Regions from separate parts of the Comamonas fluminis genome, predicted to be linked through region 3. Evidence: riboswitches for the same ligand, from Rfam matches in the RefSeq annotation. Region 3 holds a riboswitch; each other region holds the start of a gene.

Region 1 (9,774 bases), 1.4 Mb from region 3:
CACACGACCATTACGACCATCTGGACCATGCCGCGATCAAGGCACTTGCTCCCAAGGTGGAAACCTTTCTCTGCCCGCTGGGTGTGGGCGACCGGCTGGTGAGCTGGGGCGTCAAGACCGAAAAAATCATTCAGCATGACTGGTGGCAGGCCAGTGAGGTCGATGGCCTGCGCTTTACCGCCACGCCCGCCCAGCATTTCTCGGGCCGCAGCCTGAGTGACGGAAACCGCACGCTGTGGTCATCCTGGGTGATTGAGGATTTGCAGAGCAGCCAGCCGCTGCGCGTGTTTTTCAGCGGCGATGGTGGTTACTTTGACGGCTTTACAGAAATTGGCCGCCGCTTCGGGCCGTTTGATCTGACGCTGATGGAAACCGGCGCCTACGACGCGCACTGGCCCTATGTCCATATGCATCCGGCCCAGACCATTCAGGCCCACAAGGATCTTGGCGGGCGCTGGCTGCTGCCCATCCATAACGGCACCTTCAACCTGGCCATGCATGCCTGGTGGGACCCGTTTGAGCAAATTGTTGGGTTAGCCAAAGAAAGCAACGTCGCCATCGCGACCCCCATGATGGGCGAGCGGCTGGACCTGCAGACGCCCCACACAGGATCACCCTGGTGGCGCTCCTGCGTCAACCAATCCTTACCAGCAATGCAGCGGGCCTGACCGACAATGAACGCATGAAGACTTTCTGCGCCCCAAGACATCTCAGCCTTGCCACCCTCGCTGCATCGGCCCTGCTACTCAGCGCCTGTACCACCACACCGCCACCGCCCCAAAAGCCCTGGGCCGAATGCACGCCAGCCAGCCAGATCGATAAACCTGCCGTGGTGCGAACCTACCCACATGCCAAGCTCGATCCTCAGTGGTACCCCGAAGGCGCAAAGTTCACGGTGGTCTATCAGTTTGAAGTGACGCCCGAGGGGAAAATGGGCCGCAAGAACTACAAGCCCGCAGATGCCGACCCGCGCATCATCGCCGCCATTGAGCGCTCGTTCACCCGCTGGCGCTTTAAGCCAGCCATCAGCAATGGCCAGCCTGTCACCACCTGTTTTGAACAGCCTTACGAGCTGATTTTTGAAGATCTGAGCCCCAAGCCAGCGCCGCAAGCACCCGAAAAGAGCTCCTGATTTCGCGCTGAAGCACTATCGGAAACCCGAAATCCGGGTCATTTCAGCGTGAGAAACAGAAGCCTCCCGCTAGAATGGCGCCCGTCAGGAGAGAGTGCCCGCAGCTTCAAGCTGTCCGGTGCCGCCGAAGGCGCAGACAGCCCATCAACGCTGTCAAAACGCTCAGGCAAAAGGACTGACAAGCGCTGACAGGATGAAGTCCTGCAGCGTTCCTTGCTGGAGAGAGATGCCGGACATCGTGACGACATCCACCGAAGGAGCAAACTGCCCGACTTCACTGCGGCGGTGAATCTCTCAGGTAAAGCGGACAGCAAGGCAAGCAAGCCACGCATGAATGCCATGCGCGGCCCCCCTATTTGGTATGAATACCGGAGCGCTTGCCTGTGACTGCTGTCGACAACAACTCTGCCCTGCTGACCACCCCGCTGTTTGCCCTGCACCAGAAGCTGGGTGCCCGCATGGTGCCGTTTGCCGGTTACTCCATGCCCGTACAGTACCCGCAAGGGCTGATGGCCGAGCATCTGCACACCCGCAAGGCTGCAGGCCTGTTCGACGTTTCCCACATGGGTCAGCTGCTGCTGCGCGGGCCTGACGCCGCCGCCGCGCTGGAAAGCCTGATGCCCGTCGATGTGATCGATCTGGGTCTGCACAAGCAGCGCTACGGTCTGCTGCTCAATGAAGAAGGCGGCATTCTGGACGATCTGATGTTCGTCAACCGTGGGGAAGACCTGTTTCTCATCGTCAATGGCGCCTGCAAGGCAGCCGATATCGCCCATATTCAAAAGCATATTGGCACGCGCTGCGAAGTGGTTCCCTTGCCTGATCGCGCCCTGCTTGCGCTGCAAGGTCCACAGGCGGCTTCCGTACTCTCGCGCTTGATCTCAGAAGTCACCTCGCTGGTTTTCATGACCGGCAATCACTTCGACTGGCAAGGCCATGCGCTCTACATCACGCGCAGCGGCTATACCGGCGAAGACGGTTTTGAAATCTCTGTGCCCAACGCCGCCGCTCAAGCACTGGCCGAAGCCCTGCTGGCCCAGCCCGAGGTTGCACCCATTGGTCTGGGCGCGCGCAACTCACTGCGTCTGGAAGCCGGTCTTTGCCTGTATGGCAATGACATCGACACCAGCACCACGCCCGTGGAAGCAGGCCTGAACTGGGCCATGCAAAAAGTGCGCCGCACCGGCGGTGCACGCGAAGGCGGCTTTCCCGGCGCCGACAAGGTGCTGGCCCAGTTGCAAAACCCGCAGCAGCTTGCACACAAGCGCGTGGCCCTGATTGCGCAGGAGCGCATTCCCGTGCGCGAACCGGCGGTGCTGCAAAACCAGGACGGCCAGCAGATTGGCCACATCACCAGCGGCCTGCTCAGCCCCTCGCTGAACCAGCCCATTGCGCTGGCCTATGTGCAGCCCGGCTACGCCGCGCTGGACACCCAGATTTTCGCCATCGTGCGCGGCAAGCCTGTGCCCATGAAAGTGGCGGCCACGCCTTTTGTGCCCACCAACTACTACCGCGGCTAAGCCTGCCCCCGTCAATCAGACAGGCCAGTTTGCCCGGCGACTTGTCAAACAGGGGCCAGAACGCCGCTACAGTGCGCACTGGACCTTTCTCAAACAACTCACTGATTCCCCCGAATCCACCATCTGGAGCCCTCCATGAGCATCAAGTTTTCCAAAGAACACGAATGGATCAACGTCGCTGACACCAATGCCGCCATCGTCGGCATCACCGTCCATGCGCAAGACGCGCTGGGCGATGTGGTTTTTGTCGATCTGCCCGCCGTGGGCACCACCTTCAAGGCTGGCGATGTGGCTGGCGTGGTCGAGTCCGTCAAGGCCGCTGCCGACGTTTACATGCCTGTGACTGGCGAGATCGTCGAAGTCAACGAAAACCTGCGCAACGATCCTGCTCTGGCCAACAGCGACCCGCTGAACACCGGCTGGTTCTTCAAGGTCAAGATGAGCGATGTGAGCGAGCTTGACGCTCTGATGGAAGAGACCGCTTACAACGATTTCGCCAAGGACAACTAAGCATCTTCAACGGCCCTCGCATTGCGAAGGCCGTTGCTTTATGCACCCTGAGCTTTGTCATGACTGCCCATTTGTACTTTGATGATCCTGAAGAAGGCCTGGCGCGCAGCACCAGCCACCCGGCGTTTGTGCGCGTGGCCCCGCAGGACTTCTATTACGACTGCGGCGATGATTTCAGTCCCTTTGGCAGCGATGACGGCAGCGACACCCTGGCCGCGCTCGAAGAGTGGTGGCAGGAACAGCCCGAAGGCAAGGCGCCCAAGGTCATGCGGTTTCTGCGCCAGCAACTCAGTGACTGGGATTTGCCCGTGCCCGAGGACATGCTGACCCGTGACGACGCTGCCAAAGCCAAATGGTTGGCCCGGGACGAGATGAATCAGCGCTATCTGCAGTCGGTCTGCCGCGCCCGCGTGGCAGCCGCCTTCGGGCAGCTCAAGATTGCCGGAGAGCTGGACGCCGATGTGCTGCAGCAAGCCCAGCTCGCCCTGTCCTGCCAGCAATGGCTCAACACCGTCGCCCGCAGCCAGCACCCTGACTGGGAATACGCCGATCAGGAAAGCGAGCGCCTCGCCCTCATGAAAGCCGCGCTGGAATCTGCCAGCGCACTTTGAACTACCGCCATGCCTGCGCCACAGGCCATGGTTTTGCCCGCATGCCGCCGCGCTGGTGGCATGTAAACAGTCAGTCACAGTATTTGAGAATAGGTCCCTCCCATGCTGATGTCACCGCCCGTTGCTTCGCTGCAGTCTCTTGAAAACGCCAGCGAGTTCATCCCCCGCCACATTGGCCCCGACAGCGCCGACGAAGCCACCATGCTCGCCGCCATTGGCCTGCCATCGCGCCAAGCGCTGATCGACAGCGTGGTGCCTGCCGCCATCGCACGCCCCGCGCCCATGGATTTGCCCGCACCGGTGACGGAAGCGGCTGCGCTGGCTGAGCTCAAAGCCATTGCCAGCAAGAACCAGGTTTTGAAGAGCTTTATCGGCCAGGGCTACTACGGCACACACACGCCGGGCGTCATCCTGCGCAACATCTTGGAAAACCCCGCCTGGTACACCGCTTACACGCCTTACCAGGCCGAGATCTCGCAAGGCCGCATGGAGGCGCTGGTCAACTTCCAGACCATGGTCTGCGACCTGACCGGCATGCCGATTGCCAACGCCTCCATGCTGGACGAAGCCACGGCTGCCGCCGAGGCCATGACCCTGGCCAAGCGCTCGGTCAAGTCCAAGAGCAACCGCATTGTGCTGGCGGGCGATGTGCACCCACAGACCATCGAAGTCATCCAGACCCGCGCTGCGCCTATCGGCATTGAAGTGACCGTGGCCAACAGCAAAGAGGAATGGGAAGCGGCGCTCGCAGGCGACTTCTTCGCCGCCGTGATCCAGTACCCCGCATCCAGCGGCTGGATTGTGGACTGGAAGGCCGACGTGGACGCCATCCACGCCAAGCAAGCCGCCGCCATTGTGGCGACCGATTTGCTGGCCCTGGCCCTGCTGACACCGCCCGGCGAATGGGGCGCTGACATTGTGGTGGGCAACACCCAGCGTTTTGGCATGCCCATGGGCGCCGGCGGCCCGCACGCCGCCTTTATGGCTTGCCGTGACGAGTACAAGCGTTCGCTGCCCGGCCGCCTGGTCGGCGTCAGCGTCGATGTGCATGGCAAGCCCGCTTACCGCCTGGCCCTGCAAACACGCGAGCAGCATATCCGCCGCGAAAAGGCCACGTCCAACATCTGCACCGCGCAGGTGTTGCCTGCCGTGATTGCCAGCATGTACGCCGTCTACCACGGCCCGCAAGGCATTACCCGCATCGCCCAGCGCGTGGCACGCTTTACGGCTATTTTGAGCCGCGGCTTGGCGCAACTGGGCTTTACTGCCAAGCACCACGACACGGCCTTTGATACGCTGAGCCTGCACACCCAAGGCGCTACCGATTCGATAGTGGCCCGCGCAGTCGCCAAGGGCGCCAACCTGCGAAAAGCCTGGGGCGAATACGTCTGCATCAGCCTAGACGAAACCACCACCCGCGCCGATGTGGAACTGGTCTGGAGCATCTTCGCCAAGGATGGCCAAGCCCTACCCACGATTGAAGCCATGGACGAAGGCGCAACCTCGCTGATCCCTGCCAATCTGCAACGTAAATCGGCGTTTTTGACCCACCCGGTCTTCAACACCCACCATTCCGAAACCGCCATGCTGCGCTACATCCGCAGCCTCTCGGACAAGGATTTGGCGCTGGACCGCAGCATGATCCCGCTGGGCTCTTGCACCATGAAGCTCAACGCCACCAGCGAGATGATTCCCATCACCTGGCCAGAGTTTGCCAACATGCACCCGTTTGCGCCGGCCAACCAGCTGCAAGGCTATGCCGAGCTGGACCAGCAACTGCGCGGCTGGCTGTGCCAGGCCACGGGTTACGCGGGCATCAGCCTGCAGCCCAACGCCGGTAGCCAGGGCGAATACGCGGGTCTGCTGGCCATCAAGGCCTTCCACGAATCCAAGGGCCAAGCGCACCGCAATATCTGCCTGATTCCATCGAGCGCGCACGGCACCAACCCCGCGTCCGCACAGATGGTGGGCCTGCAAGTCGTGGTCACCAAGTGCGACGACAACGGCAACGTGGACATGGACGACCTGAAGGCCAAGTGCGAGCAGCACAGCGCCAACCTGGCCTGCATCATGATCACCTACCCGTCCACCCACGGCGTGTTTGAGACACAAGTCAAAGAACTGTGCGCCCTGGTGCACAGCCACGGCGGCCGCGTGTATGTGGACGGCGCCAATATGAATGCCCTGGTTGGTGTGGCTGCCCCCGGCGAGTTTGGCGGCGACGTGAGCCACCTGAACCTGCACAAAACCTTCTGCATCCCCCACGGCGGTGGCGGCCCAGGTGTTGGCCCCGTCTGCGTGGTGGAAGACCTGGTTCCCTTCCTGCCCGGCCATGCCACGGCCGGCGACGCTCGCAAAGTAGGAGCTGTTAGCGCAGCCCCCTTGGGCAATGCAGCCGTTTTGCCCATTAGCTGGATGTATATCCGCATGATGGGCGAGCCGGGCCTCAAACTCGCCACCGAAACCGCCATCCTGAACGCCAACTACATCAGCGCGCGCCTCAAAGATCACTTCCCCACGCTGTACGCGGGCGACAGCGGCCACGTGGCACACGAGTGCATTCTGGACCTGCGCCAGTTCAAGGAAACCACGGGCGTGATGGCCGAAGACGTGGCCAAGCGCCTGATTGACTATGGCTTTCATGCACCAACGCTGTCCTTCCCCGTGCCCAACACCTTGATGGTGGAGCCAACGGAGAGCGAAAGCCTGTATGAGATCGACCGCTTTATCGACGCCATGATTGCCATCCGCGCCGAAATCGCCGAGATTGAAGCAGGCAAGCTGCCGCAAGACGACAACCCGCTGAAAAACGCCCCGCACACCGCCGAAGTGCTGCTGACCGCCGACTGGCAGCATGGCTACAGCCGCGAGCTGGCCGCCTACCCCGTGCCGGCCCTGCGCCGCGCCAAGTACTGGAGCCCCGTGGGCCGCGTCGATAACGTCTACGGCGACCGCAACCTGTTTTGCAGCTGCGTGCCTATGGATGCGTTTGAGAGCTGAGCGACCTTCATCGCGCATGCAGCAAGATTTGCTGGCTTCGTCCGCCTGGCTGCTGACTGCACCGACTCCAAAGACACCGGGGCAGCAGCTTGGGCCGCGCTTTCGTCAGCGCTATGCAGAAATTCCAGCCGACTATCTGGACTTTCTGCAGCGCTTTTCCAGCCTGCAAACCCGGAATCAAACCCTCTGGTTCAACAGCGTGCAGGATTTCAATGAAGAGACACTAGGCTCCGCATTTGCCTGGAACGAATTCGAGCAACAGTCTCTGCAAGCCTTTGATGGCGATGAAGCAGGCCAGCAGCAAGTGCGCCGCTTCTGGGATGCGCACCTGCCCATTTTGCTCAGCGTGCATGGCCACTACGCCTATGTGGCACTGGGCGTGGCCGAGCACAACTGGGGCCAGATTTTTGAAGGCGAAGAGCCGGAATACGAAGAAGCCCAATGCATTGCACCCAGTTTTGGGCAATGGCTAAACAGCTGGATAGGTTCCGCTTTACAGGCAGATTTACAGGCTGATCTACGGCATCGCTCAAACCGAGACGCCCTCTGACCTATCTGCTCCATGACAATCGCGCCAACTTCCCCACCGGTACTGGATATCGCATTTGCGACCATCAGCCAGTTTGATCAAAACCCGGCGTTCTTCGATAAGGACGACCAAGCGCCGATCACCTGGTGGAGCGATGGTCAGCAAATCTACTGGCGCGATCATGAAATTTCGGCCGACCCGGCCAGCTTCGTTTGTTTCAACCGCAGTTTTGCCAAGGACCAGCGCCACTGCTTTATGCGCAACACGCGGCTGGCGGGGGCGGATGTTGAAAGCTTCAAAGCGTTGAACGCCTGCTACTCCGTCGATCGCCGCTATGCCTGGACTCTCGGTGGTCGCTTCGAGCCAACAGATATCCAGAGTTTCGAGGTTTGCGATGCAGGCCTCAATTTGCGCCGCAATCGCACCATCTATCCATTTCACGATGGCAGCACGCAGCAGGGCCTGCGACAAATCCCCAGCGGCTACGCACGCGATGCGCAGCAAGTCTATGTCTATGACTTCTGGGGCAAGACCAAGTTGGTCAAAAGCGCAGATGCCACGAGCTTTGTCTCCAACGGCGACAGCATCTACGGACGCGACCGAAGCCAGGTTTTCTATATCCAAAAGCCACTCAAAGGGTGCGATCCACAAAGTTGGCAGCTTCTTGATCTGGATGAAGGTTTTTCACGCGATGCGCGGCATATTTATCGCAACGAAAAACGCTGGCCTGAGGCCGATGCAGACAGCTTCACCCTGCAAGAGCTGCAGCTGGATGACGGTGCTCCCATGAAGTACCCCAGGGATAAAAACAGCTTCTTCCTCAATACTGGAGCGCGAGTGACGCTACAGGAATTAAAGCAAAATCTCGATTGACGCTAAGTGAACCTTGCCCAGTTTGCCTGCGGTTCACTGCCATCCGCTTTATCTCGCCTTTACCAAGTACAGCTTGTTGCACGCTGAGCCAGCCGCTTACACTGCCGGTCTCGTTCATGCTCGCGGGTCTGTAGCCCATGTCTTCCTCCTCTACGCCGCCTTCCCTGCCCACAGACCACCTGCCCGGCCTCGCACCTGCCGAGCCCGCAGAGCTGCCCCTGCACGCGCTGCTGTCGCCGCTGGGTCTGGACCCCAGCATCGCCACCGAGATACGCCCCATCGTTGCCGAGGACGACGACCCGCTGCACGCCCTGGTCGCCGAGCTGCGTAACTACCAGCATGAGCTGGAGCTGCAAAACGAGGTACTCAACTACAGCCAGGCCGTGGCCGAGAGTGCTTCCGAGCGCTTTGAGACACTGTTTGCCAGCATTCCGCTGCCGCTGCTGGTAGTTGATGAGTACGACCTGGTGGTTCAGGCCAATGCCATGGCCCACAGTGCGTTTCAGCCTACGGAGAAAGACCGGTTGCTGGTCAACTTCGCACCGCTGGTTCATCCGCGTGATGCCGAGCGTGTCGCTCAGGCCTTTGCGCTGGCCCGCAGCAGTGGGCGGGCCGAGGTGCATGAAGTCATCTTTCAGATCACCGACAGCCAGCAGCTCTGCGGCGACCTGCATGTGGCCGGTGTGGCAGTGCCCCTGCAAAACGGGCCCTCCTCCATGCAATACCTGTGCGCGGTGGTGAACCAGGGCCCTTTGCTGGCCGAACGCCAAGCGCTGCAAGAGCGTAACCAGCAGCTTTATGCCAGCGAGCGGCGGCTGGAATCGGTCATCAATTCCGCGCTGGATGCCATCATCTGCCTGGACAGCCGCCAGCGCATCACCGTCTTCAACCCCACGGCAGCGGCCCTGTTTCTGTGCTCGCCGCGCGATGCGCTGGGCAAGCCGCTGGAGCAGTTCCTGCCCGATGCCTCGCGTGCGCTGGCCTTTGCACCGCTGACCACGCAGGCCGTGCTGGGCGAGATGACGGGCCTGACCTCCAACGGGCTGGAAATTCCGGTCGAAGTCAGCATCTCCTTCGAGCATCACAGCAATGGCGACACCACCACCGTCTTTGCCCGCGACCTGACCAGCCGCAAGCGTGCCGAAGCCCAGCGCGGCGCGCTGGAAAACCAGTTGCGTGAGTCCCACAAAATGCAGGCCGTGGGCACCATGGCCGGGGGCATTGCCCACGACTTCAACAATATTGTGGGCGCCATTCTGGGCAATGTGACGCTGGCCAAGGCCGACTGTCTGGACAACCCCGCCGCACAGGAAAGCCTGCGCGAGATCGAAAAAGCCGGGCGCCGCGCCCGCGATCTGGTGCGCCAGATTCTGACCTTCAGCCGCAACGACCAGCCCGAGCGCCGCCCCGTGCAGGTGCGCGAAGTCATGGAAGACACCGCCCGCCTGCTGCGCGTATCGCTGCCGCCCGCCATTGAGCTGCAGGTACATGAGCCCGCCAGCAATCTGCCCGCGCTGATGGCAGATCCCACGCAGGTGGAGCAAGCCCTGTTCAATCTTTGCAACAACGCCATGCAGGCGCTGGGCGAAGAGCGCGGCC
Region 2 (9,774 bases), 1.9 Mb from region 3:
GCAGCAATAGCGACCTGTTTGACATAGTCATAACTGAGCTGGCGTGCCCCTTCGCTGGTGCCCAGATAGCGGGCGTCACCGTGGGTGGGAATGAACCAGAAAACTTTCATGAAAATCTCCTTGTCTGATCTGAATCAGCGGCCCGCCACCAGGTCCACGGGCGCGGCGTGCAGCAGGTTGAGCTTCTTGGGGATGAGCTTCAGCTCGAAGAAGGTGTCGGCAATCTTTTGCTGCTCGGCCAGAATGCTGGCGTCCACCACCTTCGTGCCGTATTCAGCGCGGCTCAGGTACAGCTCGGTCACGGCGGGGTCCAGCCCCAGAATCTGCGACAGCTCGGTCGCCGCAGCGCCCTTGTTCTTGCTGGCCCAGGTGTCGATGGCGGCAATTTCTTCAATGGCAATGCGCAGCACATCGGCGTTGCGGCTGGCAAAGTCACGCGAGGTGAAGTAGTAGGTGCGGTTGTTGACCACGCCCTTGGCATCGACCAGCAGGCGGGCGTCCAGCGACTTCTGGGCAGCGGCCAGGAAGGGGTCCCAGATCACCCAGGCATCGACCGAGCCTTTTTCAAACGCCGCACGCGCATCGGCGGGAGCGAGAAAGACGGACTGCACATCGCCGTATTTCAGGCCATGCTTTTCCAACAGCTTGACCAGAAAGTAATGGACGTTGGAGCCTTTGTTATAGGCAATGCGTTTGCCCTTGAGGTCGGCCACGCTGCGAATGGCCGAACCCTTGGGCACGATCACCGCCTCAAGCCCTGGCCGCGCCACGGTGGCACCAGCATAGACCAGCGGCGCACCAGCGGCCTGGGCAAAAATGGGCGGCGCTTCGCCCACATCGCCAAAGTCGATGGAGCCGACGTTCAGCGCCTCCAGCTGCACCGGCCCGGCGTTGAATTCCACCCAGCGCACGGAAACGCCCAGTGGCGTCAGCCGCTTTTCCAGCGTGCCGCGATTTTTGAGAATGGACAGCCAGCCTTTTTGATGGCCCACCCGCAGCACGCGCTGGCCGGTGCCCGTACCCGTACCGCTGCCGGTCTGTGCCAGCAGATTGCCCGAGGCCAGCGCCAGGGCCGAGGCCGCTGTGCCTGCCAGCCACTGACGGCGTGTGGCGCTTGGCAATGACGATGACGATGGCGACGAAATAAGGGCAGAAGTGTGGTTTCGTTCGGTCATGAGAATCAATCCTTGGAGTTCTCAGTCCCCACGCACAGACCACCTTCTGGGCCTTATTTCAGGCGCAACTCGGCCTTCACAGTGCGGGGACTGCTATCAAAAACAGAGACATAGGAATATGGGCACCGCCCCATCAAGGGACAGCAAGCAAGGGCCGCCCCGCAGCGAGGCTGTCGTCCCCCTCGGGGGAAGCCGCGTAGCGGCTCAGGGGGGCGTTAGTTCAAACGCTACATCGCACGTCAGAGAACGCGATGCTTTCAAAATCATTGACAGCAGCCCACTGCGCGCTGCGGCGCAGATCGGTGGCCAGCAGTTGAGCGGCGTCATCCACGCGCTCGGCAATTTCGGGCGACAGGCCATAGCCGCCTTCGGGCAGCAGGGGAACGCCCTGGTCGGTGGCATAGATGCCGGGCAGGATATGGCGCGCGCCCAGCGACTGCAGCACGGGCCGCAGCGCATAGTCCAGCGCCAGCATGTGGTGGGGGCTACCGCCCGTGGCCAGGGGCAGAACCAGCTTGCCCTTGAGCGCGGTCTGCGGCAGCACATCAAGAAAAACTTTCAGCAAACCGGCGTAGGCCGCCTTGTACACCGGGGTGGCCACCACCACGGCATCCGCTTTGGCAACGCGATCGGTGATGGCGCGAATTTCAGGGTGGTCAAACCTGGCATGCAGCAAGGCCGCAGGGTCCAGCTGGTTGAGCTGCAGCACGGGCTCGGTGCTCAGGCCCTGCGCCTGCAGGCGGGTGGCCACAGCACTGAGCAAGGCGCTGGAGCGCGAGGGCTGCGAGGGACTACCGGCAATCAGCAAAATCGACATGGCTTGGCTTTATCTTTGGGGGTGTTTCAGGAGCGTGTTTCCAAGCTCTGCGCTGCCAGCCCGGGGTGGCTGCGGCTCAGACCAGAGCTTGCCGCTGGCAAGCAAGGCCTCGGCCTCATCCCAGGCAGCCTCCCACGCCAGCAGTGGCTGGCGGGCATTCATCGCTCCTGCGCTGATAAAGAACTGCCCCAGACGGCTCCAGAAATTGCTCATGACCCGCTCCTGTTTTTGCTGTGATCTGGTGTGCGGCGGGCCAGCCCGCCGCGCCTTGCTTATTTTTTGGTGTAGATCTGGTCGAAGCTGCCACCGTCGGCAAAGTGAGCCTTGTCCGCAGCCGTCCAGCCGCCAAAGGCCTTGTCGATGGTGAACAGTTCCAGCTTGGGGAACTGCTTGGCGAATTCAGCCGCCACCTTGGCATCTGTGGGGCGGTAGAAGTTCTGACCGGCAATGCGCTGGCCTTCTTCGCTGTACAGATACTTCAGATAGGCCTCAGCCACGGTGCGTGTGCCTTTTTTATCGACCACCTTGTCCACAATCGCTACCGATGGCTCAGCCAGAATGGACAGCGAAGGCACGACGATCTGGAACTTCTCGGCGCCAAACTCCTTGAGCGCCAGATAGGCTTCGTTTTCCCAGGCCAGCAGCACATCGCCTTGGTTGCGCTGCACAAAAGTCACGGTGGAGCCGCGTGCACCGGTATCCAGCACAGGCACGTTCTTGTAGAGCTTGGAGATGAAGTCCTTGGCACCGGCATCACCGCCGTACTTGCGCTTGGCAAATTCCCAGGCCGCCAGATAGTTCCAGCGTGCGCCGCCGGAAGTCTTGGGGTTGGGTGTGATCACCTGGGTGCCGGGCTTGATCAGGTCATCCCAGTCCTTGATGGCCTTGGGGTTGCCCTTGCGCACCAGAAACACGATGGTCGAGTTGTACGGAGCGCTGTTGTGCGGCAGGCGCTTTTGCCAGTCGGGCTTGACGCTGCCGTTCTTGACCAGCGCATCAATATCGCCAGCCAGCGCCAGCGTGGCCACATCGGCCTCGATGCCGTCAATGATGGAGCGCGCCTGCTTGCCCGAGCCGCCATGCGACTGCTTGATGGTCACATCCTGGTTCTGCGTGGCCTTCCAGTGCTTGGCAAAAGCCTGGTTGTAGTTCACGTACAGCTCACGGGTGGGGTCATAAGAGACGTTGAGCAACTGCACGCCTGTTTGCGCAAATGCAGGCAATGTGGGCAGAGCGGAGAGGGTCAAGCCAGCGATCAGACCGGCGGCCAGAGGAAACTTGATAAAGTTGCGACGATTTTTCATTGGACTGTGTTCTTGGAGTGAATGGTCAACGGGCTTCTCCCCCGTTGCTGTGCATTCTTGAACCACAGACTTAAAACTCAAACTACTAAGATTTCAGTTTGTTATTACCCAAACATCTGAGACAACCAGAGGACTCGACAAATGGCACGTACCGTTCATTGCATCAAGCTGGATCAAGACGCTGAAGGCCTGGACTTCCCCCCCGCACCCGGTGAACTGGGCAAGCGCATTTATGAAAGCGTGAGCAAGCAAGCCTGGGCCGACTGGCTCAAGCACCAGACCATGCTGATCAATGAAAACCGCCTGAACTTGGCCGACGCCCGCGCCCGCCAGTACCTGGCCCGCCAGATGGAAAACCATTTCTTCGGCGGTGGAGCCGACGCGGCACAAGGCTATGTGCCTCCCAGCGAGCAATGAAATAAAGCACAGGCCCCCAGTGCTGAATAAGCGCTGCGCCTGAAATCCCAAAGCCCCGGGCTTAGTTCATTCTGAGCCCGGGGCTTTTTTGTGGCTTCGCAACAAGCCATTCCAATCATGAAATGCGGCTCTACCCTATACAGATAAAGCGTAGAAAGCTATCAATTTTGCTATTCAAGCATTGACAGCCTCCGTCAGCACCTGAGCCGGTTACGGCTCTCGGGTCCAGACCACCTCAAGGTCTCCATCCACAAAGCCAAGGCCCACCGCCTCACCGGACTGCAGCCACCGGCCAGACGGGCTGGCCAGGTAGTCCAGCACCAGCGCTTTCGCCTTTTCCAGACAAACCTCCCAGTCGCTGCCGGAGAACTCTTCGGGAATGTCAATGCCTCGCGGGTCTGGCGACCAGATTTCATCGCACGGCCAGTCCGGATCGTCTGCAGAAAAGGCCCTGGCACCAATCAGCTCTATGCCGAACTTGACGCCTGGCACCAGCGCCGGCTCGTACAGATTGAAAGAGAAAGCGGCAATGTCAGCGCTTGTTTGCGACGCGGCAGCGTCCAGCCAGCGGCGAAACTGAAGTGAAAAATCCATAGCAGCCCCGGGAAAAACGATGCTGGGAATCTTAAAACCTGTTTAGCACAGGTCATTCCATGCGGTACAAACTGTCCATGCCCACACCCTGCGCTGGCACGCTGTCGGGGCAAGCAGGCATTGGCAGGCCCTGCCCCCATCCAGCGGCCAGGGCCTGCACATCACTCACTGGGTCGGACGACTTGGCCCGCTCATTGCGGATGCGGCAGGTTTCAGCATCGGTGGCGAGCAGCGCGCGGGCGAAGACTCGGCCTTGCTCCGACAGCCTTGCGGTTTTGGGGCCGCGAATCCTCGTGAACGCCTGAAAGACTTCATCCAAGCCGCCACTTGCACCCTCCAGGCACCGCGCCAGATGCCAGGCATCTTCCAGCGCCTGGCAAGCACCTTGGCCCGACGTTGGCAACGGCGCATGGGCAGCATCCCCCACCAGCAGCACATTCGCCCGGCTCCATGTCTGCAGCGGCTCCAGATCATGCACCGCAATCAGCCGCATGGCATTTGCTGGCGTGGCCCGAATGATGCGCGCCACCGGCTCGGGCCAGCGTGCGAAAACATCCTCAACCTCCTGGCGCATATCCGGGCGCAAACCAGCCTCAGCCAAGGGTCTTGCCTGCGCTGCGGCCCAATACACCAGGTCGGGGCGAATTGGCACGCAGCCAAAGCGCTCGCCCACGCCCCAGAAGTCCTGAATCGCCATATCGCCCACCAGCGCCTGCGGTGCTTGCGTCATCTGTGCCACGCCGATCCAGTTCACAAAGCCCTGATAAACAGGCCGGTTGTCACCCGCAACAAATTGGCGCGCCACCGAATCCATGCGGCCGTCGGCGCCAATAAGTAGATCCGGGCGGATGCTGGCGCCATTCTCGAAATGGGCGACAGCCTTGCCATGGACATCGAGCTCAATGCCCACCGCCCGGTGCCCAAACTCCACGGGTATCCCGGCCCGGTCTGCGTGGTCCAGCAACACCTGCTGCAAATCCCGGCGCAGCACCGTGTAGCTGGGGTAGCCCATCGTGCTGTTCAGCAAGGCAATATCGAGGCCGCCCAGTGCATTGCCCGCAGCATCCTGGCGGCGCGTGCTCAATGGCTGGCCCGCAATGGCCTCCACGTCTTGCAGCAGCCCCAGCTCTTTCAGCACAAAGCTGGCATTGGGCCACAGCGTCACGCCCGCCCCCATGGTGGCTGGCCCCGCCCGGCGCTCATAAACCCGAGGGTTGTAGCCCTGCTGGCGCAAAGCCAGTGCCACGCTCAGGCCTGCAATGCCACCGCCCAATATTCCGATTTCCACGTTGAATCTCTCCTGTCCATACGATGCCCGGCGCCACTTCCATCGATTGCACCGGGCAAAAGCGGCATCTTAAATTTCGCCACTAGAGAGCACTAGCGGTCAAAATCAGGACGTTTTCATACCTCAAACGGGATAATCCATGCGTGATGCACTCGATCTGAATACCGTCCGTGTCTATGTGGCCGTGGTGGATGAGCAGAGCTTTGCGGGTGCATCGCGTCTTTTGGCTATGCCTTCGTCCAATGTCAGCCGCCACGTTGCCGCGCTGGAGCGCAGACTGGGCACACGTCTGCTGGAGCGCAGCACCCGCCACCTGCGCATGACGGAAGCGGGCCGGCTGCTCTACGAACGCGCCAAACCTTTGCTCGACACCTTGCTCGGCACGGAGGAAGAGCTGGGCGCGGTGCAGCGCGAGCTGCGCGGCCCTTTGAAGATGTGCATGCCGGGCGAGGCGCCCAGGCTGCTGGCGCCCATCCTTGCCGAGTTCTGCAGTCTCCACCCCGGGATTGAGCTTGAATGCGACACCCGCATGACCGGTCTGGAAGTGCTGCGAGAAGACGTGGATCTGTCCATCGTCTTCCACCGGGGCCCTCAGGAGGACAGCACTTTCATTACCCGCGAACTGGCCACCCTGCCCAGCATCGTGGTGGCCGTTCCCTCCTTGCTGGCTAAGACTGGTATGCCACGCCATGTGCGCGAGCTGAAATCGCTGCCCTGCATCACCACCCTCAGTGCGCTCAAGGGCCAACCTTGGCAGTTTCAGAACGCTGCGGGCGACATCGTCAAGGTGCCGGTGCGCAGCCGCTACCGCGTCAACAGCGGAGAGCTGGCCGTGGCAGGCGCACGGCAAGGCATAGGCTTTGCGATTGTGGCGGCCAACCCCTGCCAGGAAGACCTTGCTGCGGGCCGATTGCAGGAGGTGCCACTGGACTTGTGCCCCGCCCCCCTGAAATTGCTGGGGGCATATAGCCACCGCCACTCGGTGACTGCGCGTGTGCGGGCACTGCTGGAGTTGATACAGCTGCGGCTGGCGGGATTGGCAAGCTCTCCCGACAAGCAGGCGAAGGCCTGAAAAGAAACCGCCTCCACCGTTGCCACGAAACGAACCAGCCCGACAGCCACACCACATCAACGGTGACCGCTATCAAAACAGATGTTTTCTGCTCCAGCCCTTGGCCAGTTGCATGACTCAGGCCGCTTCAGGCCACGGACTAACCCGAATACCTGTCTGAAACTGGCTAAAATCGCGCTCATCCTGCGGGAGAGCGGAACCCGGCAACGGTTCCCGCCGAAGGCGCAAACTCCCATAATCGCTCAGGCAATAAGTACCGCAGGTGGGCCAGGCAATGGCCCGGATATCGCCAACTGGAGAGCAGTCCGCAATCACAAGTTTGCAGGACTCACCGAAGGGGCAAGCACGCCAGACGCCTTGGCGCACGTGCGCAACTCTCAGGTACAAAGGACAGCGGGAGAGGCAAACCAGACATTCCCGCCGATGTGAGTGGCGGGTCTATTTTCAAAAGCCTCCAAGCGCCGTCATGCTGCCTTCCGTCTCTTTGCTGGATTCGTTCCAGACCTCCAATTTCACCGTCATGCTGGTCATCTATCTGGTGGCCATCACGGCAGAAGCCATGTCTGGCGCGCTGGCGGCTGGCCGTCGCAATATGGACATTTTTGGCGTGGTGGTCATCGCCTTTGTCACCGCCCTGGGCGGCGGCACCATTCGCGACATGGTGCTGGGCCACTACCCGATTGGCTGGACGCAACACCCCGAATATGTGTATCTGGTCATCAGCTTTGGCCTGCTGACCACGGTGATTGCGCGCCATATGGTCAAGCTCAAGCAGGTGTTTTTGCTGCTGGACGCCATGGGCCTGATTGCTTTCTCGCTGATCGGCTGCAACACCGCGCTGGAGCTGGGCTACCCGACCATCGTCGTCATCATGGCGGGCATGATTACCGGCATCAGCGGCGGCATCCTGCGCGATGTGCTGTGCAACCAGGTGCCCGTGGTCTTCCGTCGCGAGCTATATGCCAGCGTCTCGCTCACCGTCTGCCTGATGTTCCTGGGCCTGCGCTATCTGGATGTAAGCTCGAACATCAGCACCGCGATCTGCTTTGCGGGCGGTCTGGCCTTCCGTCTGGCGGCGATTCGCTTTAAATGGCGGCTGCCGGTCTTCTCTTATCAACAACGTTGGGAGTAGACGGCTCCCCCCCTGTGGCGCTGCGCGCCTTCCCCCTGAGGGGGACGGCACCTTCGCCGCGAGCCGGCTCTTGCTCGGTGCCACTGACTTTGGAGTGCGCCAGTTTTTGTGCCACGCCCTCTTTGATGTCGTTTTTTCATGTCTGAAGCTCTTGATCGCCTGCTTGAAGGTATGACCCCGAACGCCCAGCAGTGGCGCGTGCTGGAGACCGACTTTGCTTGCGGCCTGGGCTTTTTGCAGACCTGGGCTGCATGGCAGGCCCGTGCTCAGCGCCCTCGCATGCTGCATTTTGTGGCTTTGCTGGGTCATGCCCCCACTCACGCTGAACTGCAGCAAGCCCTGCCCACCAGTGGCCCACTGCAGCCACTGGGCGAACAATTGGCTGCGCAATGGTGGGGGCTGCTGCCCGGCATTCACCGCCTGTCGTTTGAGCAGGGCCAGGTGCTGCTGACGCTGTATGTGGGTGATACGCAAAACCTGCTGCGCAGGCAGCCACCACTGGCGGCAGATGGCATCCACATGCGCAATGCCGATGACGCCTGCTGGAGCCCCGATGCCCTCAAAAACCTGGCCCGCCACTGCCGCCGGGGCACGCTGCTGACGGCGCCCACGGCAAGCATGGCGCCCGCATTGCGCAAGCTGGGCTTTGAGCTGCAAGGCGATGCAATCCACGCACAACAGCCGCAGGCGCTGCAAGCCCGCTACAACCCCGCCTGGGAGCCGCGCCACCGCGCGGATGGCCTGCCCGCCCCGGTCAATCAGCCCGGCCACTGTCTGGTGCTGGGCGCAGGTCTGGCCGGTGCGGCAGCGGCCGCCAGTCTGGCCCGGCGCGGCTGGCAGGTGACCGTGCTGGACAAGGCGGCCCAGCCCGCAGCCGGTGCGTCCGGCCTGCCTGCGGGTCTGTTTTGCCCCCATGTTTCGCCCGACGACAGTGTTTTATCGCGCCTGTCCAGAAGCGGCGTGCGCACCACGCTACAAACTTTGCAGCACCTCAGCAGCCATGCCAAGCTGCCGACAGCTCAGGACTGGGCGCATATTGGCGTGCTGGAGCATGACCTGAACGAGCCCGCCCATCTGCCCCCGCAATGGCTGGATGTAGGCAATGCAGAGCACAGCATGGGACTGCAATGGAGCAGCCCCGCCAACCCCGAGCATCTGAGCGCCGCCCATCTGCCACCGGATAGCCACGCCATCTGGCACACACAGGCAGGCTGGGTCAGGCCTGCGCAACTGGTGCACGCCCTGCTGCAGTCACCCGGCATTCACTGGCAAGGCAATGCCCATGTGGCAAAGCTGCAGCGCGACTCCATCAGTGGCCAATGGCAGGTGCTGAACGAGCAAGGCCAGGTTCTGGCCCAGGCCTCCATGCTGGTGCTGGCGCTGGGGCCGGACAGCAAGGCCCTGCTGCAAGCCAGCGGCCTGCCCGCAGGCGAGTGGGAACTGCAGGCCATTCGCGGCCAGGTCAGCATGGCCGAGCATGATGCCGGGACGCAGGCCGCCATGCCGCCCTTCCCCGTCAATGGGCACGGCAATCTGGTGCCAGACTTTCCGGGGGCTGCGCCAGCCGATGCGCATCAGTGGATCATGGGTTCGACCTTCGAGCGCGATGTGACCGAGCTGCCACCCTCGCCCGCCGACCAGCAAGCCGCACATGCCAGCAATGGCGAAAAGCTGGCCGCGCTGCTGCCCGCGTGCAGACAGGCGCTGCAGTCTTTCTTTGATGCACCGCAGCAGCCCGCCACCTGGGCGCGCGTGCGCTGCGCGGCCTATGACCGTCTGCCGCTGGCCGGGCCTGTGGGGCAGAGCGCTGACGACCTGCCCGGCCTGTGGGTGCTGACGGGCCTAGGCTCACGGGGGCTGACGCTGTCCATGCTGTGCGGCGAGCTGCTGGCCGCACGCCTGCATGGCGAGCCGCTGCCGCTGGATGCCAGACTGGCGCAAGCGCTGGGCACACAGCGGCTGTGGAGCCGCGGCG
Region 3 (9,774 bases):
GTACTGGCCACGGTGGGCGTGCTGATGCTTTCACTGCCGCCGCGCGGGCAGATCTTCACGCTGTCGGCCTGGGCCAGCAAGTCATCCATTTACGGTTTGATCTGCGGCGCCTGCTTTGCGCTGGCCACCATCGGCTTTCGCGGTGGTGCGGTAGAGCTTGGCAGGCTGGGCGTGACTTCGCCCTGGCTGTCGGGAGCCTGGGGCGTGCTGATTGCGCAGACCATGCAATCCATTGGCATGGGGGCGTGGATTGCCAGGACGAATGAACAAGGGCTGCGCCCCATCTTCAGAGCCTGGCGCATTTCGCTGGTGGCGGGCAGCATGGGGGCTGCCGCGTCGCTGGCATGGTTCACGGCCTATGCCATGCAGGGCGCGGCGCCGGTGCGCACGCTGGGCATGGTGGAGGTAGTTTTCAGCTACATCGTCTCGCGCCGCGTCTTTAGCGAAAAGCTCTCCTTGCCCGAAAAGCTGGGTATGGCGCTGATGATGGCCGGGCTGGTGCTGATCTGTCTGCAGCTCTGATTTTGAGAGCTGCTTGCGCACAACTTCATTCGTATTCGGTTGGGTTTATCTATGAATGCCAATGAATACATACGCAAACAGCTTCTGAATCAGTAGCGCTCTGACCTGCTTCAGATGGCCGTCGCGGCCAGCGGTGAGAGCCGTGTCTGAGCGCTGGCGCTGCCCAGCGTCTGCATGACGATGCTGCCCACCATGTCCGCGGTGACGGCAGACAAGGTCCAGCCCAGGTGACCGTGGCCGGTGTTGTAGAAGACGCAGGGCTTGCTGCCCCGGCCCACGCGTGGCATCAGGTTGGGCATCATGGGGCGCAGACCGGCCCATGGCACGACGCTGCGGGTATCAATGCCGGGAAAGCATTGCTGCACCCAGTCGATCAGCGGGCGAATGCGGTCCGAGCGAATGTCCCTGTTGTAGCCATTGAACTCTGCCGTGCCCGCCACGCGGAAACGGTCGTCGCCCAGGCGGCTGGTGACCAGCTTGGTTTCATCATCGAGCAGGCTGACGATGGGGGCTGCCGCGCGGCTGGCCGCATCGCGCAGATTGACGGTGATGGAGTAGCCCTTGACCGGGTAGATGTTGACGCTGTCACCCAACTGGCTGGCCAGTGCACGGCTGGCGGTGCCTGCGCAGATGACCATGGCGTCAAAGTCGGTGGTTTCGGTTTCTGCGCCCTGGCGCACGGTCACGCTGGCCCGCTTGCCGTTGCTGTCCACGGCCACGATTTCTTGTTCGTACAGGCATTTCACGCCCATGCGTTCGCAGGCGGCGGCCAGGCCGCTGGTGAACTTGTGAATGTCGCCGGTAGAGTCGCTCTCGGTGAAATATCCGCCGTAGAACTGGCCCGACAGCGTGGGCTCAATCGCATGCATTTCATCGGGTGTGACGGCGCGGCGCTCCAGGCCGCCCTGTGCCAGCAACTGCGAGACTTTACCCGCGTGCTCAAAGCCTGCACGGTCGCGGTAGATGTGCAGGATGCCTTGCTTTTTCAGGTCGAAATCAATGCCTTCACGTTCAGCCCAGGTGAACAGGTGCTCGCGTGCTGCAATGGCCAGGCGTGCGGTTTCGACGGTGTTTTTCTCGTACTGAGGAATGGCCGCCAGAAACTGTGCGAACCACGAAATCTTGTGCCAGCTGGGTTTGGGATTGACCAGCAACGGCGCGTCGCTTTTGAGCATCCATTTCAGCCCCTTGAGGATGGTGGACCAGTGCGTCCAGACCTCGGCGTTTGATGCGGAAAGCTGGCCACCGTTTGCGAACGAAGTCTCCATGGCCGCGTAGCGCTGCTTTTCAAACAGGGTGACGGCAAAACCGCGGCGAGCCAGAGCGTAGGCGGTGGTGACGCCCGTGATGCCACCACCGATGACGGCGATTGTTTTCATGTTTCAGATTCCAGAAGCGTCAGAGGGTGGAAGCCCCTGCGCAACCATTGCACAGCGGGCGCCCCCTCTGTTCTGGACCTGAGAGATTCACGAGCCGCCTGAGGCGAGGATCGCTTGCTCCTTCGGTATGCCCGGCGGACGATGACATCCGGGCATTCTTCAGAGTGTGTGAAACAGTGATGCCGATCCTTTTGCCTGAGAGTTTCCGGGGCGGTTGCTCCTTCGGCGCTGCATACTTTGGCAAGCTGCAGTCTCTCTCGATATCACCGGGCTGAAAGCCTGTAGGCGAATGTAGGAAGAATGCCCGTGGCTGGCTATGCGGGTTTCCTAGACTTACAGATTCGGTTTCTGGCTTGCCAGCCAGCTCTTGCTGGCACAGGCAAAATCGGCAGCGTGAGTGATCTTCCCGTCAGCCCTGAAACCAAGCCCCGGCGCATTGCCCATCTGGATATGGATGCGTTTTATGCCTCGGTGGAACTGCTGCGCTATCCGCAGCTCAAGGGCTTGCCGGTGGTCATTGGCGGTGGGCGGCGCAGCTTTGATGATGAGTTGCTGGCACGCCATGCGGGGCTGCCGCTGTCAGAGATTCCGGTGGCCGATTTCCCGCTGCTGCGCGACTACACAGGGCGCGGTGTGATCACCACGGCCACCTACCCGGCGCGGCAGTTTGGCGTGGGCTCGGCCATGGGGCTGATGAAAGCGGCCAAGCTGTGCCCGCAGGCGATTTTGCTGCCGGTGGACTTTACCCAATACCGGCGTTTTTCACGCGCTTTCAAGGAAATCATTGTCTCCATCGCGCCGCTGATGGAGAGCCGGGGTGTCGATGAGGTCTATATCGACTTTACCGACGTGCCCGGTGGCCAGCGTGAAGGCGGGCGCGTGCTGGCGCGGCTGATTCAGAAGACGATTTTTGAGGCCACAGGGCTGACCTGCTCGGTAGGTGTGGCGCCCAACAAGCTGCTGGCCAAGATGGCCAGCGAGTTCAACAAGCCCAATGGCATCTCCATCGTGCAGCCAGAAGATCTACAAAGCCAGATCTGGCCGCTGGCCTGCCGCAAGGTCAACGGCATTGGGCCCAAGGCCGATGCCAAGCTCAAAAATCTGGGCATTGAAACCATTGGCGATCTGGCGGCGCAAAGCCTGCCGCAGCTGCTGCACTGGTTTGGCAAAAGCTACGGTCACTGGCTGCATGAGTCGGCCTGGGGGCGTGATGAGCGGCCAGTGGTCACAGAGAGCGAACCCGTTTCCATGAGCCGCGAAACCACGTTCGAGCGTGACTTGCACGCCGTGCGTGACAAGGCCGAGCTGGGGGCGATCTTCACCGATCTGTGCGAGCGCGTGGCCGATGATTTGCAGCACAAGGGCTATGTGGGCCGCACGGTGGGCATCAAGCTGCGCTATGACGATTTCAAGATTGCCACGCGTGACCAGACCTTGCAGCTGCCGGTTCAGGATGCGGCGGCAATCCGTCAGGCGGCAGGGCAGTGCCTCAAGCGCGTACCGCTGGGAAAGCGTATCCGTCTGCTGGGCGTCAAGGTCTCGGGCCTGATCCGGGCGGCGGACTGGCAGGCCTCAGCGGATGACCCTGTTGCGCGCGAGGCACTGCTCAGGCCTGCAAGTTTGACCTCTGTCAAGAACAGCGATCCTTACACCGCTTCCCTGTTCTGAGTGCCTGCGCAGGGGCATGCAGGCTGTGAGATGATTCAAATGTGAGATTGTGTATCTTGGTTTCCAGTCGCTACTGAGCCGCCAGTTTGCTGTCTCTAACAATGAATAAACAGGCTCATTGGAGGACTGAGGGCATGCGCCTGAATCTGCCGGTCACACAACAGAATTACGATTTCCCGGGCGACGAACTGCTGGTTTCCAGCACCAACACCAAAGGCGAAATCACACATTGCAACCCAGCGTTTGTGCGCGTCAGCGGGTATGTGTATGAGGAGCTGATTGGTCAGCCGCACAACCTGATTCGCCACCCCGATATGCCCGCCGCGGCCTTCAAGGATATGTGGCGCACCATTGCCCACGGCTATCCGTGGACGGCGCTGGTCAAGAACCGCCGCAAGAATGGCGACCATTACTGGGTGCGTGCCAATGTCACGCCCATCATGGAAGGCGGCAAGCCCAGCGGCTATCTGTCGGTGCGCACCAAGCCCTCGACCCGCGAAGTGGCAGAGGCCGAGGCGCTGTACGCACGCATGCGCAATGAAGAAAAGCAGGGAAAGGCGAGCTTTCGCCTGCGCGCTGGCGAGGTGCGCCGCCTGGGCTTGATGGGCCTGTGGGAAAGCCGCAAGGATGTCGGGCTGGTGGCGCGCATGGCCTGGCTGCTGGCGGTGGTGGCCGTGATTGCCATGCTGCCCGATATGCTGGGCTGGCAAGGGGCACTGGCCTGGGGCTCGCGCGCTGCGGCTCTGGTGCTGGGCGGCGGCTTTGTGCTGTGGCGCTTTTACCGCCGCTGCGTGGCGGGGCTGGAGGAGGCCAGCCGCTTTGCGGCGGATGTGGCCAGCTGCAATCTCAGCACCGAATGCAACCAGAACTACGATGGTGGCATGGGCGCACTGATGCTGCGCCTGCAGCAGATTCAGATCAATCTGCGGGCTGTGGTGGGTGATGTGCGCACGGAAGTGCGCGGCTTTGCAGAAACGGCGCACGATATTGCCCAGAGCAGCTTTGAGCTGGCGGGCCGCACCGAATCTCAGGCGGCCAGCCTGCAGCAGACAGCGGCATCGATGGAAGAAATTTCCGGCACCGTGTCGCAGACAGCGGACACCGCGCAGTTCATGGCCGGTGCCAGTGATGAAAGCCGCACAGTGGCCAGCCGCAGCGGCGCAGCCATCAGCGAGGTGGGCGTGGCCATGGAGCATATCCGTACCTCCTCCACCCGCATGAGCGAGATCATTGGCGTGATTGAAAGCATTGCCTTCCAGACCAATCTGCTGGCGCTGAACGCGGCGGTGGAAGCTGCTCGTGCAGGCGAGCAAGGCCGTGGCTTTGCCGTGGTGGCCGGTGAGGTGCGGGCGCTGGCCCAGCGCAGCGCCGAGGCGGCCAAGGAAATCAGCACGCTCATCAACCGCACGGTGGATGGCATCAACGATGGCAACTCGCGCATGCGTGCAGCGGGCCAGACCATTGACGGCATGGTGGATGCGGTGGACAAGGTCAGCGCTCTGGTGCACCAGATCAGCATTGCCACACGTGAGCAGTCGATTGGCATCTCTCAGGTCAACGAAGCGGTGGCGCAGCTGGATTCCGTCACGCAGCAGAACGCCGCGCTGGTGGAGCAGTCCACCAGTTCGGCAGACTCGCTGCGTTTGAGCGCCAGAACGCTGGAACGCTCGGTGGATGTGTTTCATCTTTGATAGCATCAAGCGTCTGAAATAACCAAGGGCAGCTGGCACAGACAGCTGCCTTTTTTGTCTCTGCCACATTGGCGGCTTGAGGATTGCGGAATGAGTGTTGTGCTGTCTCTGGTGTCGATTGCAGTGCTGGCCCTGTGTCTGCTGGTCTGGCTGCTGTCGCGTCTGCGTGACAAGTCAGGGGATCAGGCGGCTCCTGCGCTTGCAAAGCCGCCTGCGCAAGCGGCTGCCGCAAGTCCGAAAGAGCTATCAAGTCAGGAGCTGCCTGCACAGGCAGAGCAAGCGCCAGAGGACAAAAAGGATGTGAGCTTTCGCATTCAGGGTGAGCGCGGCATGGGCGGGCCGGTGTTTGGCGATGTGATGTGTGCCGATGGCGTCTATCTGCCCCATGTCTGGGAGTCAGACATCCACACCTCGTTTGATGGCCGCTGGCTGCGCACCGGTTTTTATGACAGCGAGACAGCGCACCTGGTGGACCGCAAATCCAGACGCAGCTGGCTGATTCGGGCTGACGAGGCCGAAGCGCTGGACGCTGTGCACTGGCGCATGCCGCGCTGGAGTGGCGAGACCCTCAACGAAAGCGGCATTGCCGATGACGCCCATGTCGTCATGGCTGATGCCAGCTTTGAAGCCTGGCTGGCCGAAAACCTGAGCGCTGCGGCCGAGCCGCTGGTGCAGATTCGTGACATCTGGCTACCCAAGGAATGGGTGCCAGAGCAGGCCGCTGAGCAGCCGCCCAAGCTGGCTGCGCCACCGCTGCTCAAGGCTGAGCCGGGCAAGCTGGCCATTCCCGCGCCTGAGCTGACGCTGGAGCGCCACTGGCCGCCTGCGCTGCGCCATCTGCGCTCACCCCTCGCTCCGCTGGAGCAGCCCAACTGGCGCTTGCAGATGGCCGGCAAGCCCACGCCCTGGATGCTGGATGGCGACCATGCCATGGTCTGGCGTGCAGATGGGCAGGCGCTGGCGCTGTATGCCTATCCGGCAGACGATGCGCAGGAATATCGGGAAAGGCGACTGGTCGTCTGGACTGCAGAGCACGGCTGGCAGCAATGGGACGCCTATCAGCCCTATGACCGCAAGTCATGGAGTGTGTATGGCTACTGGCCTGAGGACGGTGATGAGCGTGCGCAGCCTACGCTGAGCTGGATGGGGGAGCAGGTTTTGCAGCGCGTGGCGCTGGACACGCCAGCGACCGAGCGCCTGCATGACGGTACCAGCATCAGAATCATCGTCAGCAGCATTGAAGGCTGCGCAGAGCATGAACGCAATGGCCGGGTGAAGCTCAAGCCGATTCCGGCGGTCAGCTTTTGCTGGCTGCGCGACCCGGCTCAGCCCGAAGTCTGGCGTGCGTTGAGCGAACCCGTGCAGGGCAAGCCTTTGATCTGGACATTGAGCAAGGACGCCAAGGATGAGCAGGGCGAAACCTCGGCCTGGAATCTGCAGTGGGGTGACAAGCACATCAGCGGCAGCTGGGCGCTGGAGCATGTGATCGTGCGCGGTCGCTGGGCGGTGCTGATGCCGTTCGGGCGTGCGCCTGTGCGCGGTGGTGCGGGGCAGTTGCAGGTCTGGAATGGCGAGCGTCTGCAGACCGTGGATTTGCCCTGGCCGGTGGAGCGTATCCGGCCTGTGCCGGGCAAGAATGAAGGCATGGCGCTGCGCGTGGAGCTGATCGCGCTGGTGGCCAGCCTGGACGACAAGGACTGGGACCCCAGCACCGGCAGCTGGCGCTGGCCCATGCATTCAGTATCTTCCAGCCACCTGTCGCGGCCTGACTGGAGGCCTGTGTACATGCTCCGTGAGATCGCGCCCGATGCCCAGGGCCACTGGCGGCTGCTGCCGCGCTGGCGCGAAGTGAGCCAGATTCAGCATCCCTGTGCCGATGGCGACTACGTCTGGCGCGACGCAGCACGCGGCGATGCGCTGTGGTGGTGGGGTGGGCAGAACCAGCGCGTGGACAGCTACTGGAGCGGGAATGAATGCCGCATTGAAGGCGTGACCATGACGCGCAGTGGCCTGGCGCTATGCGGCACCGGCCCCTGCGCCTGCCCGCATCCCGCAGGCGAGGGCTGGGCCGTGCTGGAGTTTGTCGATCACCATTACGCCCGCCCCAATGAGTGGAAGCTGCACTGGCTCAACCCCGTGGAAAAAGAGCTGCGCACGCTGGTGCTGGGCGGCAATATGCCCTTGATTACCGCCTGGGACAACCAGGGCCTGCATTGGGTGGATACCCAGCCGGATGAGGACGATGCAGCTGGAGCGGCAGCCCAGCTGGTCACGCTGTCTATGTGGAACAAGGCCGAAATGGAGCCGCTGCGCCAAGGCGCAAACGGGTTGTGGCTGCGCAAGCAGGATTTGCGCTACGCGCAGGCTTTGCTGGGGCAGGATGACTGTCCGTGGAGTAGATGACTGTCTCCCCCTGAGCCGCTTTGCGGCTTCCCCCTCTCTCGCTTTGCTTCGCAATGCGGGAGGGGGACGGCAGCTTCGCCGCGAGGCGGCTCTTGCTCGCTGCCCCTTTGTTGAAGGGCGCCAGTTTTGTAGAGGCTTGCTTTGAGTGCTGGTGGCTTTATTGTCGTGCGGTGCGCACATTGGCGGGCAGGGCGCCGGGGTGGCTGGTGCGCAGGGGGTTGATGTCCAGACCGCCGCGGCGGGTGTAGCGGGCGTAGACGGACAGTTTGATGGGTTTGCAGCGCGTCCAGATGTCCATGAAGATGCGCTCCACGCACTGCTCATGGAATTCGTTGTGGTTGCGAAAGCTCACCAGATACTGCAGCAGGCCTTCTTGCTCAATCTGGGGGCCGCTGTACTGAATCTGCACGCTGCCCCAGTCGGGCTGGCCGGTTACCAGGCAATTGCTCTTGAGCAGGTTGCTGACCAGGGTTTCGGTGACGGGGGCTTCATCATGGCTGGCGCGCAGCAGCTCTGGCGCGGGGGTGTACTGGGTGCATTCCACATCCAGCCGGTCCAGCAACTGGCCATCCATCTCATGCACTTGCTGGGCGTCGAATTTTTCCACTTCCAGCAGGTTCACGCCCACACTGGCTTTTTTGTCGCTGCCGCGCCAGGCGGCTTCGGACAGGTCGGCGCGCAGGCGCGCCAGCACTTCGCTGGCGTCCGCAAAGCGGCTGTTGTTGAAGCTGTTCAGATAGAGCTTGAACGACTTGCTCTCGATCAGATTCGGGGTTTCGCAGGGAATGGTGAAGTGCACCAGTGCCACCTGCGGCTTGCCGCGCAGATTGAGCCAGGATAGCTCGAAAGCTGTCCACAGGTCTGCGCCAAAGAACGGCGGGTTGCTGCCTGCGCCGATTTCCTCACGCTTGGTCAGGCGGGGAATGGGAAAGAGCAGGGAGGCGTCGTATTGATCGACATAGGCCGAGCTTTTGCCCAGCTGCGATTGTTCAGGAGTATTCATGGCACGAAAGATGACAAAAGCGCAAACTGCAAAATAGATAGCAGCTTGCGCATGTATTGATTAGGCTTGAGGTGGTTTTTACTTGAATTCGCGTTCACGCAGCCACTTGGTGGCAATCCACTTCTCGCCTTCCAGCACCGGTGCGCCGCCGTGCAGGCTTTTGGTGGCGGGGTCGGGGCGGTCATAGCTGAAGAACACCGCATTGCCTTTGCGGGGCACCACCTGCAGGCCCACGTCGGGGAAGGTGGTGGCGCCGCCGCGTGTGGGCTCGTTCAGATACATGACCAGCGTGCCCACGCGTTGACCGCCACGGCGGAGAATGGTGGGCGTTCCCGGTTCATTGGGGGCGAAATAGTCGTAGTGCGGCTTGTATTCCGCGCCCGGCAGGTAGTGCAGCACCTGCAGGCCTTCGCCGTTTTCCAGGGGCCAGTTCAGCAGGCGGGCAATGCGCTCTTCCAGGGCGCGTATGACTTCGTTTTCACCGCGCTGGAAAAACATGCCGTTGCTGGTGCGGTCCTGGTTCAGTGCTTCGCCGCCGCTTTGGTTGTCCACGGTCAGAGAGCGCTGCATGCGGGGCTTGGCTTCGGCAATCAGGGCGTCGCACTCTGCATCAGACAGCAAGTTGCCAAATACCACCACGCGAGGGTTGCTCAGGCTGGTGAGCACATGAACCTCACGGTCGCCCACCTTGATGCTGCAGGGATCGGTCTTCAGATCAGGCTCGGGAACTCCTGTCGCTGATTTTTCAATCGACACAGCGGGGCCGGAGGCAGCCTTGGCAGCCGCAAAGGGAAAGGGCAGCTCGCCCTCTTCGGGCAGGGCCAGTGCACGGCGTGCCAGATGCTCCGCCCAGCCCGCAGTGCGCATGGATTGCAGCAGACTGGGGGCAGGAACGCCGGCCGCCATCTGGGTGCGCAGCCATTGCATCAGCTCAGGGGTCAATCCCGGAGGAATGTGGAACTCGCCTTGGGTAGATGTGCTCATGGTGGTGATGCTAGTGCGCTGCGCGCGCAATTTCAATGCGGGGTCAGTCTTCCAGACGTCGGCGAAACACCAGACGCTGCGGGGTGGAGGCAGATTCGGCCAGTGCATAGCCTTCCAGGTCAAA

What was found. Region 3 has a riboswitch for glycine ahead of JDW18_RS05325 (D-amino acid dehydrogenase). Riboswitches for the same ligand answer to the same signal wherever they lie in the genome.
Region 1: another riboswitch for glycine. It lies ahead of gcvT (glycine cleavage system aminomethyltransferase GcvT); the one in region 3 lies ahead of JDW18_RS05325 (D-amino acid dehydrogenase).
Region 2: another riboswitch for glycine. It lies ahead of JDW18_RS14090 (trimeric intracellular cation channel family protein); the one in region 3 lies ahead of JDW18_RS05325 (D-amino acid dehydrogenase).

Annotation. Positions count from the first base shown of each region.
Region 1 covers NZ_CP066783.1:2,504,733-2,514,506, forward strand. The annotation lists gene JDW18_RS11820 (MBL fold metallo-hydrolase) at 1-668, shown strand, start outside; gene JDW18_RS11825 (energy transducer TonB) at 683-1,132, shown strand; glycine riboswitch at 1,208-1,320, shown strand; glycine riboswitch at 1,339-1,453, shown strand; gene gcvT (glycine cleavage system aminomethyltransferase GcvT) at 1,516-2,652, shown strand; gene gcvH (glycine cleavage system protein GcvH) at 2,788-3,162, shown strand; gene JDW18_RS11840 (MolR family transcriptional regulator) at 3,222-3,773, shown strand; gene gcvP (aminomethyl-transferring glycine dehydrogenase) at 3,876-6,773, shown strand; gene JDW18_RS11850 (hypothetical protein) at 6,790-7,323, shown strand; gene JDW18_RS11855 (DKNYY domain-containing protein) at 7,336-8,175, shown strand; gene JDW18_RS11860 (PAS domain-containing hybrid sensor histidine kinase/response regulator) at 8,313-9,774, shown strand, end outside.
Region 2 covers NZ_CP066783.1:3,007,873-3,017,646, forward strand. The annotation lists gene ssuD (FMNH2-dependent alkanesulfonate monooxygenase) at 1-110, opposite strand, end outside; gene JDW18_RS14050 (sulfonate ABC transporter substrate-binding protein) at 135-1,175, opposite strand; gene ssuE (NADPH-dependent FMN reductase) at 1,396-1,992, opposite strand; gene JDW18_RS22625 (hypothetical protein) at 2,002-2,205, opposite strand; gene JDW18_RS14065 (sulfate ABC transporter substrate-binding protein) at 2,265-3,296, opposite strand; gene JDW18_RS14070 (oxidative damage protection protein) at 3,438-3,713, shown strand; gene JDW18_RS14075 (hypothetical protein) at 3,924-4,307, opposite strand; gene JDW18_RS14080 (FAD-dependent monooxygenase) at 4,360-5,595, opposite strand; gene JDW18_RS14085 (LysR family transcriptional regulator) at 5,735-6,667, shown strand; glycine riboswitch at 6,844-6,936, shown strand; glycine riboswitch at 6,951-7,071, shown strand; gene JDW18_RS14090 (trimeric intracellular cation channel family protein) at 7,134-7,799, shown strand; gene mnmC1 (FAD-dependent 5-carboxymethylaminomethyl-2-thiouridine(34) oxidoreductase MnmC1) at 7,938-9,774, shown strand, end outside.
Region 3 covers NZ_CP066783.1:1,089,774-1,099,547, forward strand. The annotation lists gene JDW18_RS05320 (DMT family transporter) at 1-522, shown strand, start outside; gene JDW18_RS05325 (D-amino acid dehydrogenase) at 633-1,901, opposite strand; glycine riboswitch at 1,959-2,074, opposite strand; glycine riboswitch at 2,075-2,171, opposite strand; gene dinB (DNA polymerase IV) at 2,352-3,569, shown strand; gene JDW18_RS05335 (methyl-accepting chemotaxis protein) at 3,704-5,260, shown strand; gene JDW18_RS05340 (hypothetical protein) at 5,351-7,663, shown strand; gene queF (NADPH-dependent 7-cyano-7-deazaguanine reductase QueF) at 7,821-8,666, opposite strand; gene JDW18_RS05350 (2OG-Fe(II) oxygenase) at 8,745-9,650, opposite strand; gene yaaA (peroxide stress protein YaaA) at 9,694-9,774, opposite strand, start outside.